Regions from separate parts of the Geobacillus sp. YF-1 genome, predicted to be linked through region 3. Evidence: riboswitches for the same ligand, from Rfam matches in the RefSeq annotation. Region 3 holds a riboswitch; each other region holds the start of a gene.
The links. A riboswitch is a leader RNA that binds a small molecule or an ion and turns the genes downstream of it on or off. The one in region 3 is predicted to bind S-adenosylmethionine.

Region 1 (4,876 bases), 200 kb from region 3:
TCACTTGGCGATCGGCTTCTTCGATGAAATGGCAAAGCCGCTCGAGCATCACCGTTTCATTCGGGTAGTAAAAACAAAAATTCAAATCGCCGCCTTCGCGGTCCTCTTCTTGGTCGATCAAATAATCAAGCAAGATGTGCAACCCTTGAATGTACGGAAAATAGCCGTCGCGCACGCGCCGTGCCATCTCCGGCGGCAACGATTCGCCGAACGCATAGGCGACAAGGCAGAAAATGCCGAGCGTCGAGCCAGAGCAGGCGGAAAATTCGTACCACTCCATCGGCGGCAACGAATCTTTATGCTGGGTAAACCATTGCACAAGCCGCGGCACGCGCTCACGGGCGTCGACATGTTTATGCACTTGCAAGTCGCAATAATACCCAGCCAATTCATGCAAAAACGGAGCGATCGTTTCATAGTGGCGAACCGTTCCGAGCACTTCTTGGCACGTGCGCACAAGCGCCGGCAAGTAGCCGCCGTCTTCCTGTTCGCGGCGATGGCGGTAATAGTTCGACGGCTCGGCCCCAAGCGTCAAGGCGTCCGGCATCGATTCATGCAAGGCGCGAAAATCGACCGGATCGAGCGAAGTGCTGCGATCACACAAATTATCCAAATAGTCGCTGATGGTCTGATAGGCGACGATAAAACGGACGCACGGCTCGATGTGTTCCCCGGCCAAAAGCGCCAAAATCGCTCCGCCTTCGCAATGAAACGTTTTCGCCGCGATGCTGGCGAGCGCTTGCCGCCGCAGTTCCGGATCGGGGATTTGCTCGGCTCGGCGCCGCCAGCAGGCCAGTTCGCGGTGGACAAGCGGAAACACGTCACGGTACACCATTTTCAGCAATGCAATCGGATGGGTCGGGATCTTCAATCGGGCTCACCTCGGGCGCAAAAACAATGCTTTGTCTATTAGTATTGCCAGCCCCACCGCCTTCGCAAACCGCCGCAGTGCGCGTTCATCGGCGAGCGGGGACACATAGACTACATCATTCACATCGACAAGCGCGTGCAAAACAGCGGGATACCGTTGTACAATACTTGATGAACAAGATTGCCATAGAAAGGAACGAACGACGATGATTTATCCGTACAAAGGCAAAACGCCAATCATTGCTCCATCCGCCTTCATCGCCGACTATGTGACGATCACCGGCGATGTCACGATCGGCGAGGAGACGAGCGTCTGGTTTCACACCGTCATCCGCGGCGACGTGGCGCCGACGATCATCGGCAACCGGGTCAATATCCAAGATAACTCAATTTTGCATCAAAGTCCAAACAATCCGCTCATCATTGAAGACGGCGTGACCGTCGGCCATCAAGTCATTTTGCACAGCGCCATCGTTCGCAAAAACGCCTTGATCGGCATGGGATCGATCATCCTCGATGGCGCCGAAATCGGCGAAAGCGCGTTTATCGGTGCCGGCAGCTTGGTGCCCCCCGGCAAAACCATCCCGCCGAACGTGCTCGCCCTCGGACGGCCGGCGAAAGTGGTGCGCGAGCTGACCGAGGACGATTTCCGTGAAATGGAACGCATTCGCCGCGAATATGTCGAAAAAGGACAATATTACAAGGCGCTCCAGCAGCAACGGACCAACCGGCCGTAACGGGCCGGCTTCTTGCTCGGTCGCCAAGCCGCGCGACGGGACGCACCCGAACCGCCAGAAGAACAAAGTCCGGATGCGCCATCAAGGCCAGCCGCGCCTTCTTGGCGAAACCACGCTTCTTTTTCGAAGCAAGCGAGCCATGAAAACGAACAAGAGGGCGGCCAGCTATCGCCTGCAGGCCACCCTCTTGTTTCTTTATTGCTTGCTCGCCAACGCCAGCGCTTGCTCTTTCAACAAGGCAGCTTTGTCGGTGCGCTCCCACGGCAAGTCGATGTCCGTGCGCCCGAAATGGCCGTAAGCGGCCGTTTGTTTGTAAATCGGACGGCGCAAGTCAAGCATTTTAATGATGCCGGCCGGACGAAGGTCGAAGTTGTTGCGCACGACTTCAATTAAAATGTCTTCAGACACCTTGCCGGTGCCGAACGTATCGATCGAAATCGAGACCGGGCGGGCGACGCCGATCGCGTAGGCGAGCTGCACTTCGCACTTATCGGCGAGCTCGGCCGCGACAATGTTTTTCGCGACATAGCGGGCCGCATACGCCGCCGAGCGGTCGACTTTCGTCGGGTCTTTGCCCGAGAACGCGCCGCCGCCATGACGGGCGTAGCCACCGTACGTGTCAACGATGATTTTCCGTCCTGTCAGCCCGGCATCCCCTTGCGGACCGCCGATGACGAATCGGCCGGTCGGGTTAATGAAGTAGTTCGTGTTCTCATCCAACAGCTCCGTCGGAACCACCGGCTTGATGACATGTTCTTTAATGTCACGTTCAATTTGGTCTTGAGTAATGTCCGGATGATGTTGCGCAGAAACGACGATCGTGTCGACGCGCACCGGTTTGCCGTTTTCATCGTATTCGATCGTCACCTGCGTTTTGCCATCGGGACGCAAATACGGCAACACGTCCGTTTTGCGCACTTCCGCCAAGCGGCGCGCCAAACGGTGGGCGAGCGAAATCGGCAGCGGCATCAGCTCTTCCGTTTCATTGCAGGCAAACCCAAACATAAGCCCTTGGTCGCCGGCGCCGATCGCTTCAATTTCCTCATCCGTCATCTGACCTTCGCGCGCCTCAAGCGCCCGATCCACTCCCATCGCGATGTCCGGCGACTGTTCGTCAATCGACGTCAGCACGGCGCACGTGTCGGCGTCAAATCCGTATTTCGCGCGCGTATAGCCGATTTCGCGAACCGTATCGCGGACGATGCGCGGAATATCGACGTACGTCGACGTCGTAATTTCCCCGCTCACGAGCACCAGCCCGGTCGTGACGCTTGTTTCACAAGCAACGCGGGCGTTCGGGTCTTTTTCCAAAATGGCATCCAAAATCGCATCGGAAATTTGGTCGCAAATTTTGTCCGGGTGTCCTTCGGTTACAGACTCTGAAGTAAACAAGCGGCGTTTGGCTGACATTCGGCTCATTTCCTCCTCTTGACGTAATGTGGCGATACGGAACTCGTTTCCCTTGGCAATATAAAAAAACCTTTCCTGTCACGGTGAGGAAAGGTCATTGCAATCGGATTGCTTCCTTTCACTCTTATCGTTCAAGGACTGCGCCTTGCCACAGGTTAGCACCATTTCACACATGTACAGTTGTGACGGTTGCTGGGCTTCATCGGGCCTGTCCCTCCGCCGGCTCGGGATAAGAGTATCCGTTCAATGACTTATCATATCGCAACAAACGAACGGAAGTCAACCATACAAAACATTTTTTTATTGTTCAAAAAATGAGGAAAAATAAGTCCGAAAAACCTTCACAATTAGTATGGACTATTAATAAAAATGTGTTATACTATTTTCAAAAGTGATTCCAATAAAGAAGGCAGGTTTTGAACATGGGGATTGCCAATATGACGAATAAACTCGATCTCTTGCTGCAAAAACCGTACGTCCACCACCAACTGTCCGTCGCGGAACTCGTTGAAAAAGTGCTGCAGCGAAAGGAAGGCCGGCTGACGCATACCGGCGCCGTCGCCGTCACGACCGGCAAGTACACGGGGCGGTCGCCGAAAGACAAATACATCGTCGAAGAGCCGTCAACGAAACAAACGGTCGACTGGGGAACGGTCAACCAGCCGATGGCGCCGGAAACGTTTGAAAAACTGTACGACAAAGTGCTCGATTATTTGTTAAAACAAGAGGAACTGTTCGTCTTTAAAGGCTTTGCCGGCGCCGATCCGAAATCCCGGCTGCCGATTCAAGTCGTCAATGAATTCGCCTGGCACAACTTGTTCGTCCATCAGCTGTTCATCCGGCCAAGCGCCGAAGAGCTCGCCGCGCATGAACCGCAATTTACCGTCATTTGCGCGCCGAATTTTAAGGCGGACCCAGCTGTGGACGGCACGCGCTCGGAAGCGTTCATCATCATCTCGTTTGAACGCCGCGTCGTCCTAATCGGCGGGACGGAGTACGCCGGCGAAATGAAAAAATCGATCTTTTCGGTGATGAACTATTTGCTGCCGGAACAAGGCATCCTGCCGATGCACTGCTCGGCCAACGTCGGCCAGGAAGGCGACGTCGCCCTCTTCTTCGGCTTGTCAGGAACCGGGAAAACGACGCTCTCCACCGATCCGAACCGCCGCTTGATCGGCGATGACGAACACGGCTGGTCGAGCCGCGGCATTTTCAATATCGAAGGCGGCTGCTATGCGAAATGCATCAACTTATCGCGCGAGAAAGAGCCGCAGATTTTTGACGCCATCGGCTTTGGCGCCGTGCTCGAAAACGTCATTCTCAACGACGCGACGCGGGTGCCAGATTACGATGACGGCACGCTGACAGAAAACACGCGCGCCGCCTACCCGCTTCAAGCGATCAAAAACATCGTCGACCCGAGCGTCGCCGGCCACCCGTCCACGATCGTGTTCTTGACGGCCGATGCGTTCGGCGTTCTACCGCCGATCAGCAAACTGACGCGCGAACAGGCGATGTACCATTTCTTAAGCGGCTACACAAGCAAACTCGCCGGCACAGAACGCGGCGTCACCGAACCGGAAGCGACGTTCTCGACGTGCTTTGGCGCGCCGTTTTTGCCGCGCCCGGCCGTTGAATACGCGGAAATGCTCGGGCAAAAAATCGCTGAGCACAACGTCCGCGTCTTTTTGGTCAACACCGGCTGGACAGGAGGGCCGTACGGCGTCGGCAGCCGCATGAAGCTCGCCTACACCCGCGCGATGGTGCAAGCCGCCGTCGAAGGAGAGCTTGACAACGTCGAAACCGTGCACGACCCGATCTTCGGCCTCGCCATCCCGGCGCACGTCCCCGGCGTGCCG
Region 2 (4,876 bases), 1.4 Mb from region 3:
GGAGCACATCGGCAAACTCGGCGGACGACCACCCTTTCGGTACGGGGAGCCAGGCGAAAAACGACCCGGACGGCGCCGGTGCTTCCCAGCCGATCTCGCGCAACGCGGCGATGAAGGCGTTGCGGCGCGCTTCATACAGCGCGACAAGCTCGTTGACGCAATCTTGCGGGCCGAGAAGTGCTGCGGCCGCCGCTTCTTGGACGGCGCCGAACAGGCTGACGTACAAATGATCTTGCAGCAGCTCAAGCGCCCGAATGATCCGCTCGTTGCCGACGGCAAACGCGACGCGCCAGCCGGCCATATTGTACGTTTTCGAAAACGTGTAAATTTCCACCCCGACATCTTTCGCCCCGTCAACTTCGAGGAAGCTAACCGGCTTTTTGCCGTCAAAACCGATCGCCCCATAGGCAAAGTCGTGCACGACGGCGATGCCGTGCTTGGCGGCGAACGCCACCGTCTCGGCGAAAAATTCTTTTGTCGCCGTCGCACCGGTCGGGTTGTTCGGATAGTTTAAAAACATCAGTTTCGCTTGGTCGGCAACCGCCGCCGGAATGGTGCTGTAATCGGGCAAAAATTGCTGCTCGGCGACAAGCGGCATCATTTCCATCCGCGCGCGGGCGAGCGCGATTCCCGACCAGTAATCCGGATAGCCCGGATCCGGGACGAGCACCGCATCGCCCGGGTTGACGAGGCAAAGCGGCAGCTCGACAAGCCCGGCCTTGCCGCCAAACAAAATGGCGACTTCGCGGGTCGGGTCGACCTCAACTCCGTACTCGCGTGCATAAAAGGCGGCAACGGCTTCTTTCAAAAACGAGTAGCCTTGAAACGGCGAGTATTTATGGTATTTCGGGTTGGCCGCCGCCCGCTGCATCGCCTCGACAATATGCTTCGGCGTCGGCTGGTCCGGATTGCCTTGCCCTAAATTAATGACATCATGCCCGGCCTTGATTTTCTCTCCCACTTTGGCGACAAGCGAAGCAAAAAACTGCTTCGGCAGCTGTTCAAGCAGTTCGGAAAAAGGAAATTCGATCGTCATCGCCCACACCTTCTTGAAAAATTCTTGAAATTCTAGTGCAACATCATATATCGTAAAAAGCAAAATGTAAAGCAAATTTTTTCATTGGGGTGAAAAACAATGACCATCCGCATCGCGTGCCTCCAGCTCGATATCGCGTTTGGCGATCCGCAAACGAACGAACAGCAAGCCGAAACAGCCGTGCAATCCGCCGCCAACGAAGGAGCCGACATCGTCGTGCTTCCGGAACTATGGACGACCGGCTATGACTTGACGCGCTTGGACGAAATTGCCGATGACGATGCCGGGCGGGCGAAAGCGTTCGCCTCCCGCCTGGCGCAAACATATGGCGTCCATTTCGTCGCCGGCTCAGTCGCCAAAAAAACCGCCGCCGGTGTGACGAACACGATGATCGTCGCCGACCGAAGCGGCCAAATCGTCAGTGAATATAGCAAACTTCATCTGTTCCAACTGATGGATGAGCATTTGTATTTGCAGCCGGGAAACGCGCCAGGCTTATTTTCGCTTGACGGGCTGTCGTGCGCCGGAGTCATTTGCTATGACATCCGCTTTCCGGAGTGGATTCGCGTCCATGCTTTAGCCGGGGCGGAAGTGCTGTTTGTCGTCGCCGAATGGCCGCTTCCTCGCCTTCACCATTGGCGGACGCTGCTGATGGCGCGAGCGATTGAAAATCAATGCTACGTCATCGCTTGCAATCGGGCCGGAAGCGACCCGAACAACGTCTTTGCCGGCCATTCGCTCGTCATCGACCCGTGGGGCGAAATCATCGCCGAGGCCGATGAAAAGCCGGGCGTTCTTCTGGCGGACATCGACCCGGCGCTCGTTAAACAGGTGCGTGCGCGCATCCCAGTGTTTGCCGACCGCCGGCCGCGCGATTACGACGAGGCGGCAAAAAAATTTTTCAAAACGTATTGACAATCCGCCTGCCCAACCTGTATCATTCGAATCAAGCAACCAAACGATTGTTAACATCGCGAAAATTGCAAAAACTCAATAGCCAGACCGGTACTCTTATCAAGAGTTGGCTGAGGGAATTGGCCCAATGAAGCCCAGCAACCGACCGTAATGCTATCGTGAGATAGGGCGCACGCCAAGGGCGGCGCCGGAAGCGACCCGCTTCCGCAGGGCACGGTGCTAAGTCCAACAGAAAGACCGCTGTCTTTCTGAAAGATAAGAGGCGTGAAGACAAATAATCTTCAAGCCTCTTTCCGTATGCGAAAGAGGCTTTTTCATTTGCCAAAACGTAAAGGGGGAACGTGAAAATGACGATTGTCCAATCAGCTGTTTACGAACCGCTCACCGAACAAAAAGCGACCGCCCTCGCCGTCCGCCTCGGCTTGTTCCGCGACGGGGCGCCGCTTGCCTGCCGCGAGATCGGCGACGGAAACTTGAACCTTGTTTTCCATATCGTCGACCAAGCAACAAAGCAAGGCGTCATCATCAAACAAGCGCTGCCGTACGCGAAAGTCGTCGGGGAAAGCTGGCCGCTTACGTTAAAGCGCGCGGTCATTGAAAGCAACGCGCTGCGCACGTTTGCCAGCTATGTGCCGCAATACGTCCCAAAAGTCTATTATTCCGACGAATCGCTCGCCATCACGGTAATGGAAGATTTGTCTCGCTTGCAAATCGCGCGCAAAGGGCTGATCGAAGGGAAAACGTACCCGCTGTTGTCCCGGCATATCGGCGAATTCATCGCCAAAACGGCGTTTTACACGTCTGATTTCGGCATGAACCAACAAGAGAAAAAGAAGTTGGCGCAAAGCTTTGTCAATCCAGAGCTATGCAAAATTACGGAAGATCTCGTCTTCACCGATCCGTTTTTCGACCATGACACGAACAACTTTGAGGACGAATTGCGCCCAGACGTTGAAGCGCTTTGGGAAGATGACCGCCTCCGCCTCGAAGCGGCGAAGCTGAAGCGCAAGTTTTTGACTGAAGCGGATGTGCTGCTGCACGGAGACTTACACACTGGCAGCATTTTCGCCAGCGACGACGAAACGAAAGTGATCGACCCGGAATTCGCCTTTTACGGCCCGATCGGGTTTGACCTTGGCCAATTTTTCGCCAATTTGCTGTTAAATGCGTTGTCCCGTCCTGAAGCGGAGCGTCAACCGCTCTTTGTTCACATCGACTCAACATGGAAGGTGTTTACGTCCATTTTCGCTGAGCTGTGGCAGACGGAAAGCGTCGAAACGTACGCCGCGACGCCCGGACTGCTTGATGAGGTGCTGCGGCAAGCGTTCATTGACGCCGTCGGTTTTGCCGGCTGCGAAGTCATCCGCCGGACGATCGGCCTCGCCCATGTGGCGGATCTCGACGGCATTGAACAAAAAGACGAACGGCTCGCCGCGAAACGGCACGCGCTCCGCCTTGGCCGCCGCCTGATCGTTGAGCGCGCCGAACTGGCGGGAACGGACGGCTTCCGCCGCCTGTTTATCGAAACGGAACGATGACACCCTCTGCCCGGGCCGGCCGTCCAACGCCAGCTTGGGCCAATCGATCAACCGAGAAAGGAAGACGACGATGAACTCATTTGCCATCCCGCGCTCTGTCGAATGGCGTGAGACGCATATCACGATTTTAAACCAGCAAAAACTGCCATCGGTCACCGAATACATCGACTTGCATACGCTCGAAGACGTCCATGAGGCGATCGCGACGTTGAAAGTGCGCGGGGCGCCGGCGATCGGCATCACGGCCGCCTATGGCTTGGCGCTCGCCGCCTCGCGCTATGAAACCGAAGCGGTGGACGAATTTCAGCGCCGCTTGCAACAAGACCGCGACTACTTAGCGAGCGCGCGCCCGACGGCCGTCAACTTGTTTTGGGCGCTCGATCGGCTCGTCGCCGCCGCCAACAGCGCCGCTTCCGTCAACGAAGCGAAAACAACGCTCATTCACGAAGCGATCCGCATCCAAATCGAAGATGAGGATGTGTGCCGCCGCATCGGCGAATACGCCTTGTCCCTTTTCCGCCCGGGCGACCGGGTGATGACGATTTGCAACGCCGGTTCGATCGCCACCGCCCGCTACGGAACGGCGCTTGCTCCATTTTATTTGGCGAAAGAAAAAGGAATCGAGCTGTCCGTCTACGCCCTTGAGACACGTCCCGTTTTGCAAGGGGCGCGCCTGACCACATGGGAACTCATGCAGGCGGGCGTCGATGTGACGCTCATCACCGACAACATGGCGGCGCAAACGATCAAGGCGAAACATATTAACGCCATCATCGTCGGCGCCGACCGGATCGCGCGAAACGGCGACACGGCGAACAAAATCGGCACGTTCGGCCTCGCTTTGCTCGCTCAATCGTTCGGCATTCCGTTTTACGTCGCCGCGCCGCTGTCTACGATCGACATCAAGACAAAAACAGGGGCGGACATCCCGATTGAAGAGCGCCATCCGGACGAAGTGACCCATCTCGCCGGTGTGCGCATCGCCCCGGAAGGCGTCAACGTGTACAACCCGGCGTTTGACGTGACACCAAACGAACTCATTACCGCCATCATTACCGAAAAAGGCATCGTCCGCGGCCATTACGAAACGGCGCTGCCATCGTTATTCGCAAAGGAGGAGCAGTATGAAACGATTTAAAGCCTTATCACCTCTTTTTCTTCTTTTCTTTACGGTGTTTTCCATCTTAACCGGCTGCACGAACGAGCAAGATGCCATGAGCGCCAAGCCGGCCAACGAAACGAAACAAACGAACAACAACGACGCCACATCGTCCAACAGCTCCACCGCCGCGAGCAGCGAGCAGGCGGCCATTCCGGAAAAACTGAAAAAGCCGGTGAAAATCGCCGCCATTATGCAACTATCGATCGGCACATTCTCCTCGCAATA
Region 3 (4,876 bases):
GGAAAGGGGGAGGACGATGGCGCTCACGCTCTATTGGTATCCAAAGTGCGGAACGTGCCGGAAGGCGAAAAAATGGTTGGATGACCACGGCATTGAGGTGCAAACGGTGCATTTGGTCGACGAGCCGCTGACGAAAGAGCAGCTCGCCGACCTGCATCGGAAAAGCGGGCTGCCGCTGAAAACATTTTTTAATACAAGCGGGTTGAAATACCGCGAGCTCGGATTAAAGGACAAGCTTGACGGCGCATCGGAAGACGAGATGCTCGATTGGCTCGCTTCGGACGGAATGCTGGTGAAGCGGCCGATTTTGACGGATGGCGAGCGGGTGATCGTCGGGTTTCGCGAGTCGGCGTATGAATCGTTTTTTGGACAGGCGCCGGCCGTGAATCGGTAATGAGTTCGCCATCCGGGCACGGCGGAACGGCAACAGCGAAAGGGGCAAACGGGGGTTGTTCCGCCGGTTCGGGCGGTCGGCGTAGACAACGGTTTTCGACAGGGCGGGTGCGAAGCCCAAAAATTTTTCGCCGGCCGAACAGACAGACGGTGAGTTTTCGCGGAAAATCGGTTATGATGAAGAGGAGCACACTTTTTTGTCGCAATGGAGGGATTCGATGAACACGCCAAAGGAACTTCGCTATACGAAAGAGCATGAGTGGGTGCGCGTCGAAGGAGAACACGTGCGCATCGGCATTACGGATTACGCGCAATCCGAGTTGGGGGATATCGTCTTTGTCGAACTGCCGGAAGTGGGCGCGCAGCTGAAAGCGAACGAGCCGTTCGGCAGCGTTGAGTCGGTGAAAACCGTCTCGGAGCTGTACGCGCCGGTCAGCGGAACGGTCGTCGAAGTAAACGAGGCGCTCAACGATCATCCGGAGTATGTCAACGAATCGCCGTACGAGAAAGCGTGGATGATCGTCGTGAAACCGAGCGACACCCGTGAGATTGACCAATTATTGACAGCGGAACAATACGAAGCGATGGTGACGGAAGGATAAACATGGCCGTCATTTTCGGCTCAATTCGGGCACCCTATACATATGGAAGAAATGAAACAAGGGGGTGCGAAAGATGGCGCTGCAATCGGCGCGCATCGATGTGACCGATCGGGTAATCGGCAAATGGAACGGCCGCACGCTTGATTTGTATGCGGAAGGGGAGCTGATCGGCCATGTTCCGCTTCCGGAGACCGTTCCGTTAAAAAGCGGCTATACAGTGCAAAATGGAAAAGTTTACAAAGACGTGACCGCTACCGTTGAGCCGGGGCAAAAATATGTCGACTGCGACGGGGAAGCGGGCTGGTGTTGAAAGGCAACGGTGGATGGCCGTTGCTTTTTTTCAACCTTTGGCTCGCATCGATCATACAATAGAGCAACATTGGTGGAGTTAGGTGGGGCGGATATGCGACAAGTGGAAAAGGTGATCATCGTCGAGGGGAGATCGGATAAACAAAAGGTGGCGGCGGTGTTGAATGAACCGGTCGTGATCGTGTGTACGAACGGGACGATCAGCGATGCCCGCTTGGAAGAGTTGGCCGACGAGTTCGAAGGCCAAGATGTATACGTGCTTGCCGACGCCGATGAGGCGGGGGAGAAGCTGCGCCGCCAGTTTCGCCGCATGTTTCCCGAAGCCGAACATATTTATATTGACCGGGCGTACCGGGAAGTGGCGGCCGCTCCGCTTTGGCATTTGGCACAAGTGTTGCTGCGCGCCGATTTTGAGGTGCGCATGGAATGGTTGATGAAGGGGGGAAGCGGGTGAACGCGATCGATCGCAATGAGCTCAGAAAAACGATCGAGAACGAGCCGCTTTTGGCGCTGTATTTGTATACCCCGCTATGCGGCACATGTCAATTGGCGCGGCGGATGCTCGTGATTATCGAGCAGCTATTCCCGACGTTGCCGTTTTACGAAACGGATATCAACTATATTCCCGAGCAGGCCGTGGAGTGGCAAATTTCCAGCGTTCCATGCTTGCTTCTTTTTGTTGACGGAGCGATGGCCGGCAAATGGTATGCGTTCCCTTCCGTCACCGATTTGTATGAGCAACTGCAAGCCCGGCTGCCGCGTTGACTGTCCCCTTTTTTGACTCCGTTTGACACATTTCTTGGGAAATGACAAAAACGGCGTCCGTTCGTCAACAGGCTGTCGAGATTTTTGTAAAGGATTCTTGCCCCCACATATGGAAATAGAGAACAAAGGACATGGGGGTGATGGTCAATGGAAGTGCGTGAGTTTGTGGAACGGTTCATCGAGCGGATGCAAATGTTGCGTCATTTGTTGCCGATTTTGCCGGACGAGCAGTTATGCGTTCGGTTTGAAAGCGACGGGGAGGCCGCTTCCGTCTTGCTTGGCAAAGAGCCGGCCATCGTTGAGTGCGAGAACGATGAACGAAACACGTTGACGGTGCGCGGTTCGAAGGAAGCGCTCGCCTCCTTGCTGAGCGGTGAGCTGAAGCTGCAGCAGCTCGTCCGGCTGCAAGAAGTGCACGTATCGGGAAGCTTCCGCCATTTATTGCTGCTGGAGTCGCTCCTCCATTTGGCCAAGCCGTATCGGCATGTCGGATAAAAAATGGGTTGACACGATTCGACATCCGATGATACAATCACATTCGTAACCAAATTGAATACATTCGCGTTGCGCTCTTATCAAGAGAGGTGGAGGGATGTGCCCAATGAAGCCCGGCAACCGTCAGCGCTTGCGCTGAAATGGTGCCAATTCACACAAAGCAGCCTGCTTTGAGAGATAAGAGACGGAATGGTAGACAATACCTTTCTGTTCTCCGCGGGCAGAAAGGTTTTCTTTTTGCGCTTGCTTGGGCGCTGGGCGTGAACAGCCCGCTTCGGCTGCTTGCGCGGGCGCGCTCGGCGGCGGGGCTTGCGCCTGCTGGCGAACGGGAAGCGCACGGCAAGAAAGGAAGGTGAAACGATGATCACCCTTGAACAGGTGACGAAAGTATACCAAGCGGCCAACGGTGCGGTGACAGCCGTTGACAACGTGTCGCTTGAGATTCGCGAAGGAGAAATTTTTGGAATTATCGGCTACAGCGGGGCCGGAAAAAGTTCGCTCATTCGGCTGTTAAACGGATTGGAAAAACCGACGAGCGGTCGGGTGATCGTCGCCGGCCGCGACATGGCGCGCGTGAAAGGTCGGGAGCTTCGAAACGCCCGTCAGGAAATCGGCATGATTTTCCAGCATTTCAACTTGCTTTGGTCGCGCACCGTCAGGGAAAATATCGCTTTTCCGCTCGAGATCGCCGGTGTTCCGAGAGAGGAACGGCAAAAGCGCGTCGATGAGCTCATCCAGCTTGTCGGTCTCACCGGGCGGGAAGAGGCGTATCCGTCGCAGCTGAGCGGCGGGCAAAAGCAGCGGGTCGGCATCGCGCGGGCGCTCGCCAACAATCCGAAAGTCCTGCTTTGCGATGAGGCGACGTCCGCCCTCGATCCGCAGACGACGGACGCGATTTTGGATTTGCTCGTTGACATCAACAAGCGGCTCGGGCTGACGATCGTGCTCATCACCCATGAAATGCACGTCATTCGCAAAATTTGCGACCGCGTCGCGGTGATGGAAAGCGGCAAAATCGTCGAACAAGGCGACGTGCTGCACGTGTTCCGGAACCCGCAGCAGCCGATTACGAAACGGTTCGTCAAGCAGCTGGTCGAGCCGGAGGAAACCGAAGAAGCTGTCTCGCATCTGTTCGGCCAATACCCGAACGGGGTGATCGCGCAGTTGACGTTTGTCGGCGCCGCCGCTGGACAGCCGCTCATTACGCAAGTCGTCCGCCAATTTGCTGTTGATGTCAACATTTTGCAAGGAAAAATTTCACAAACCCATCAAGGCGCCTACGGCGTGCTGTTTGTGCACATCGACGGGGCGGCGGATGAAATCGGTCGGGCGCTCGACTATATTCAAGACCAACAAGTGGCGGTGGAGGTGATTCACGATGCTCGCTAACCTCCTGCCGAACGTGCAATGGGAAACGATGTGGGCGGCAACGGTCGAGACGCTGTACATGACCGGCATGGCGGTCGCCGCCACGTTCGTCCTCGGAGTGGTGCTTGGGCTGCTGTTATTTTTAACGGCAAAGGGAAACCTATGGGAGAACCGGCTGGCCAATACGGTCATCGCGGCGTTCGTCAACATTTTCCGCTCCATTCCGTTCATTATTTTGATCATTTTGCTTATTCCGTTTACGAAATGGCTCGTCGGGACGATGCTCGGCGCCAACGCGGCGCTGCCGGCGCTCATCATCGGTGCGGCGCCGTTTTACGCCCGCATGGTTGAGATCGCCCTCCGCGAAATTGACAAAGGGGTCATTGAAGCGGCGCAGGCGATGGGCGCCTCGACGTGGACGATCATTTGGAAGGTGCTTTTGCCGGAATCGTTGCCAGCCCTTGTCTCGGGGATTACCGTCACCGCGGTGTCGCTTGTCGGCTATACGGCGATGGCTGGCGTTGTCGGCGCCGGTGGACTTGGGAATTTGGCGTATTTGGAAGGATTTCAGCGCAGCCATAACGATGTGACGTTTGTCGCGACCGTGTTGGTGCTTGTGATTGTCTTTGTCATTCAGTGGATCGGTGACATTGTCACTTCCAAAATAGATAAACGATAAAAGGAGGAAAAAATCGATGAAAAAATGGCTTGGCGTGCTGTTCGCTTCCGTCTTGGTGTTCGCCTTGGCGGCTTGCGGCGGCAACAACAACGCCGCCGATGAGGGTGGCAACGGCAAATTGGTAAAACTGAAAGTCGGCGCCTCGAACGTGCCGCATGCGGAAATTTTGGAAAAAGCGAAACCGATTTTGAAGAAAAAAGGCATTGACTTGGAGATCATTACGTTCCAAGACTATATTTTGCCGAACAAAGCGTTGGCCGACAAA
Region 4 (4,876 bases), 1.4 Mb from region 3:
AAGCCGCTGTGCAGCTGCTCATGAAGGCGTTCAAGCACGTCGTTTGGCTCCACTTTCAAATAAATGACGTTGCTGGTCGGGTAAAACGAGCTGAATTTCGTCACTTTGATCGGAATTGGAGGCGTTTTCGCTGCGATGCGATGCAGCTCCTTTGCCATCGCCTTCAACTTCTCCTCGTCCGCCTCAAACGGATATTTCAATGTAATGTGCGGCGGGATGAGGGCGTAATGGCTGTCATACCGCTTCCGGTAGGAGTTGGCGAAATCTTGGATTCGTTTGGACGGAAAGATGACAATGCCGTATTTCATTTCAATTCCCCTCCTTGAGATGGTTATCGTTGGACGGCTACAGCGTCAAAATCGTCGATAGCGCCCGAGGCACATCGGGCTGCCAATGCGTCCACGCATGGCCGCCGGCAAACTCATGGTACGTATAGGCAAACCCTTTTTCGACCAACAAATCTCGCGCCTTTCGATTCGGGGTCACAAAGTCGCGCACTTGTCCGTCTGTCGTTTTTACAGCCGTTTCTTCCGAGCCGACGGAATGGTAAATGGCGAGCAGCGACGGATCGCGGAATGAGCGAATGAGCGCCAAGAGCGAATCATCGATGTAGGGGGACTGCATGGCGATTTTTCCGAATGTATGCGGATACAACAGTCCGGCGGTCAACGATACGGTCCCGCCGAGCGAATCACCGATGAGCGCCCGGCCTTTGCCCATTTGATACGTCGGCAGTTCGCGGTCCAAAAACGGCACGAGTTCATGGGCTAGAAAGCGGAGATACGCTCCGTGCTTCGTTCCCGATGGATGATACTTTTCATAGCGGTCGTTTACATTCCGATACGGAATACCGACGACGATCGTGCGGTCAATCGTGCCGTTGGCCATTAACGTTTCGACAGCCGTTTTCATTTTTCCGTACATAAAGTAATCTTTGCCATCTTGAGCGATTAATAAAGAATATTTGTAAAGCGGGGAAAAATTGCTTGGCAAATAGACGAGCAGTTCGATTTTCTCCTGAAGCTCCCCGCTATATAGCGCGTAATCGCGCATCGTTCCTGCTGTCATGACCATCCTCCAGTGAAAGCGCAAGTTCATCTGTTATTGTAACATATTTGTACAAAAAATGTTAATCAAGGGCTCGAATTTTTTGTGAATTTGCCGAGTGATGCGCAGCGAAAAAAAGACTTGCAAAAACCGCTGGAATGCGTTACATTTCTTAATAAATAAAATTGCAACAAAATTGAATACCCATCCTGTTCTTATCGAGAGAAGCGGAGGGAACTGGCCCAATGAAGCTTCAGCAACCAGCCGCCCGGCGGCCAGGTGCTAAATCCAGCGAATTGAGCATTCAATTCGGCAGATAAGAAGAAGCATGACCATGTGTATGGAAAAGTCTTCTTCTTGGAAGACTTTTTTTATTTTCCTTTGTTTCGGCGGCCGTTTTGCCGACCTGTGAGTCGGGGCGGCAGCGAAGCGCTCGGCTGTCGAGACAAGCAGCGAAGTGTTTGGGCGCTGCGGCCGCCGGTCGTTGGGCAAGAGGAATTTTTTTACAGAAGGAGAGAGATGAGATGGAGAAACTGGAGACGTTGTTAGCGCAAATCGGAAACCGGAGCGAAACCGTGACAGGAACGGTCAACCCGCCCGTCTATTTTTCGACCGCCTACCGCCATGCCGGCATCGGGGAATCGACCGGGTTTGACTACATCCGCACCGGCAATCCAACGCGCAAAATTGTTGAGGAGGCGATCGCGAAGCTGGAAGGCGGCGATCAAGGCTATGCGTTCAGCTCCGGCATGGCCGCCATTCAGACGGTGCTCGCCTTGTTTGAGAGCGGAGATGAGTTTCTCGTATCGGCCGACCTTTACGGCGGCACGTACCGTTTGTTTGAGCGCGGCTGGCGCAAGTACGGTCTTCGGTTCCATTATGTCGATTTTACCGATCTCAATGCGGTGGAAGCGTGTATCAGCGAAAAAACGAAGGCGATTTTCTTGGAAACGCCGACAAACCCACTGATGCACGAGACCGATATTTCCGCGGTCGCCCAGCTTGCCCAACGGCACGGGCTATTGTTGATCGTGGATAACACGTTTTACACTCCGGTGCTCCAGCGCCCGATTGAACAAGGAGCCGATATCGTCCTCCACAGCGCCACGAAATATTTAGGCGGCCATAACGATGTGTTGGCCGGCTTGGTCGTCGCCAAGGGAGAAGCGCTTTGTCAACGCTTGGCCGAGTACCATAACGCCATCGGCGCCGTCTTGTCCCCGTTTGACTCTTGGCTGCTGATCCGCGGGATGAAAACGTTGGCGCTAAGGATGCGCCAGCATGAAGAAAACGCCAAGCGCATCAGCGCCTTTTTGCGCGAACATGAAGATGTGACCGACGTCTTATATCCAGGAAGAGGTGGGATGCTGTCGTTCCGGATTGCCGATGAAAAGTGGGTGAACGGATTTTTAAAAAGCTTGCGCCTTATTACGTTCGCGGAAAGCCTAGGCGGGGTTGAAAGCTTTATCACGTATCCGGCGACACAGACGCACGCGGACATTCCGGAAGACATCCGCATCCGAAACGGCGTCTGCAACCGGCTGCTCCGCTTCTCGGTCGGCATTGAGCACGCCGATGATTTAATCACCGACTTGGCGCAAGCGTTCAAAAACATGAAAGAGGTGTGAGCGATGGAACGGGAATGGTCGTTTTCGACAAAACTGCTCCATAACGAATGGAAAGTCGACCGCGCAACCGGGGCGGTGAGCGTGCCGATCCAGCACGCCTCCACGTTCCATCAGTTCGATTTCGACTCATTCGGAAAATACGACTACAGCCGCTCCGGCAACCCGACGCGCGAGGCGCTTGAGGAGACGATCGCCGCCTTAGAAGGCGGTGTGCGCGGGTTCGCGTTCGCCTCGGGCATGGCCGCCATCTCCACGGCGTTGTTGCTCCTGTCCAAAGGCGACCATGTGCTCGTAACCGAAGACGTCTACGGCGGCACGTACCGGATCGTCACCGAAGTGCTGAGCCGGTTTGGCATTGACTATACGTTCGTCGATATGACCGATCTCAAGGCGGTGGCGGAAAACATCCGGCCGAACACGAAAGTCATTTATATGGAAACGCCGTCCAACCCGCTGTTAAAAGTGACCGACATTCGCGCTGTCGTCGAGCTGGCGAAAGCGCACGGCTGTTTGACGTTTTTGGATAATACGTTCATGACCCCGGCGCTGCAGCGGCCGTTGGATCTCGGTGTCGACGTTGTCCTCCACAGCGCGACGAAGTTTTTAGCCGGCCATAGCGACGTCGTCGCCGGACTGGCGGTCGTGAAAGACGAGGAGCTTGGCAAACAGCTGTACAAATGGCAAAACGCCTTTGGCGCCGTCCTCGGCGTCCAAGACGCGTGGCTTGTGCTTCGGGGGCTAAAAACGCTTCACGTTCGCCTGAAACAGTCGTCCGCATCGGCCATGGCCATCGCCGAGTATTTGCTCCGCCATCCGAAAGTAGAAGAGGTATATTATCCGGGATTGGCGAACCATCCGGGCCATGACATTCAACGCAGCCAAGCGGCGGGGTTTGGCGCTGTGCTGTCGTTCCGCTTGGCCGATGAAGAAGCGGCCCGGACGTTCGTCCGCCACGTCCGCCTGCCGGTGTTCGCCGTCAGCCTTGGGGCGGTCGAATCGATTTTGTCGCACCCGGCGAAAATGTCGCACGCCGCCATGCCGAAGGAAGAGCGGCTGCGGCGCGGCATTACCGACGGCTTGCTGCGGCTGAGCGTCGGACTTGAGGATGTCAACGATCTGATCGCCGATGTTGAGCAGGCGCTGTCGTTTGTGAAAGAACGGCCGTCGATTTCGGCGCGCTAAAAGGCGGCGAACGAAAGCTCCGTTGTCGTGGGGGAAGTGATGAAATGGTCATCACGCAAATCTATCCCTGCGCCAGTGCCAACGCCGGCCGCGCCCGGAAGTGGTGAACATGGTCATCACACAAAGCGTGAAAAGACGGTGAACCAAAGCCCCGTCTGTCGCCGTGCCGCCGTTTTTCCGCCGGCCGATGCCGAGGGCGCTCCAATCGTTCAACGTTGTCATCGCAAAACGGAGGGGGAACCACTGCGTACAGCGCAGCGGTTGACGCCCATTCCCCCTCAGCACGAAACCGCCATGGAGCGCCTTCGCTCGGCCGTAAACAGCACACCATCCCCGCGCCTCCCGTCAAAACGGCAGCCTTCGCCGAAGAATAGCGCCGCCGCGCCACTGGGCAATACGAAACCATCCAGCGCCGTTGCCCCCGCTCTTGCTTGAACCGTTCCACCACCGATTGTTTGTTTAGGAGGCCGGAGATTTACTCGCGCAACCGCTTCTTCGGATCGTTTCTCAAGTAGAAAAAACTTGCTGCATCAGCCTCTATGTTCACGCGTTCCATCGCCGATTAAGGCAAACAGCGGGTTTTCACCAACCTTTTAGAAGGGCGGTGAAAAACCGCTGATTCCTTTCATCAATGGGAGAATGAGCGAAAAGCAGGACCGATGTAACAAGGTTTTTCTAATTGAGAAATAACATGGTAAAGCCGTATCCATGATTAAATCACCAGCCTCTTAGGGGAAGGCCGCTTTCCCTTTCTCAAACTGAACAGCGATTTTTTAAAAAAAGTTATTGACAACGTGTATGCTCGTCTATATAATTAAAAATGTGTTCGATAGCGGACAACAATATACGATTCCGTAGCTCAGCTGGGAGAGCGCCACCTTGACAGGGTGGAGGTCGCTGGTTCGAGCCCAGTCGGAATCATCAAGTGAAATCCCTTGAGCCATAAGGCTTCAAGGGATTTTTTATTTGCTGCATCGCTTCGTTATTTTTGGTGTCTTTGGTAACTTGGTGTGATTTTT

Region 1: another riboswitch for S-adenosylmethionine. It lies ahead of metK (methionine adenosyltransferase); the one in region 3 lies ahead of ACTVIM_RS14825 (methionine ABC transporter ATP-binding protein).
Region 2: another riboswitch for S-adenosylmethionine. It lies ahead of mtnK (S-methyl-5-thioribose kinase); the one in region 3 lies ahead of ACTVIM_RS14825 (methionine ABC transporter ATP-binding protein).
Region 4: another riboswitch for S-adenosylmethionine. It lies ahead of ACTVIM_RS04415 (methionine biosynthesis PLP-dependent protein); the one in region 3 lies ahead of ACTVIM_RS14825 (methionine ABC transporter ATP-binding protein).

What each region holds. Positions count from the first base shown of each region.
Region 1 is NZ_CP199850.1:2,786,518-2,791,393, forward strand. Features, by position in the region: gene ACTVIM_RS13805 (tetraprenyl-beta-curcumene synthase family protein) at 1-871, opposite strand, end outside; gene ACTVIM_RS13810 (gamma carbonic anhydrase) at 1,077-1,607, shown strand; gene metK (methionine adenosyltransferase) at 1,803-3,017, opposite strand; SAM riboswitch class I at 3,139-3,253, opposite strand; gene pckA (phosphoenolpyruvate carboxykinase (ATP)) at 3,440-4,876, shown strand, end outside.
Region 2 is NZ_CP199850.1:929,066-933,941, reverse strand. Features, by position in the region: gene ACTVIM_RS04720 (pyridoxal phosphate-dependent aminotransferase) at 1-1,036, opposite strand, end outside; gene ACTVIM_RS04715 (carbon-nitrogen family hydrolase) at 1,136-1,951, shown strand; SAM riboswitch class I at 2,045-2,213, shown strand; gene mtnK (S-methyl-5-thioribose kinase) at 2,299-3,489, shown strand; gene mtnA (S-methyl-5-thioribose-1-phosphate isomerase) at 3,560-4,627, shown strand; gene ACTVIM_RS04700 (sugar ABC transporter substrate-binding protein) at 4,614-4,876, shown strand, end outside.
Region 3 is NZ_CP199850.1:2,984,806-2,989,681, reverse strand. Features, by position in the region: gene ACTVIM_RS14855 (arsenate reductase family protein) at 17-394, shown strand; gene gcvH (glycine cleavage system protein GcvH) at 612-995, shown strand; gene ACTVIM_RS14845 (YusG family protein) at 1,069-1,305, shown strand; gene ACTVIM_RS14840 (toprim domain-containing protein) at 1,399-1,758, shown strand; gene ACTVIM_RS14835 (thioredoxin family protein) at 1,755-2,069, shown strand; gene ACTVIM_RS14830 (hypothetical protein) at 2,217-2,564, shown strand; SAM riboswitch class I at 2,639-2,748, shown strand; gene ACTVIM_RS14825 (methionine ABC transporter ATP-binding protein) at 2,925-3,953, shown strand; gene ACTVIM_RS14820 (methionine ABC transporter permease) at 3,943-4,611, shown strand; gene ACTVIM_RS14815 (MetQ/NlpA family ABC transporter substrate-binding protein) at 4,628-4,876, shown strand, end outside.
Region 4 is NZ_CP199850.1:862,179-867,054, forward strand. Features, by position in the region: gene ACTVIM_RS04405 (YjcG family protein) at 1-308, opposite strand, end outside; gene ACTVIM_RS04410 (alpha/beta hydrolase) at 346-1,074, opposite strand; SAM riboswitch class I at 1,260-1,370, shown strand; gene ACTVIM_RS04415 (methionine biosynthesis PLP-dependent protein) at 1,572-2,675, shown strand; gene metC (cystathionine beta-lyase) at 2,679-3,857, shown strand; gene ACTVIM_RS04425 (hypothetical protein) at 3,919-4,188, opposite strand; tRNA gene ACTVIM_RS04430 (tRNA-Val) at 4,706-4,778, shown strand.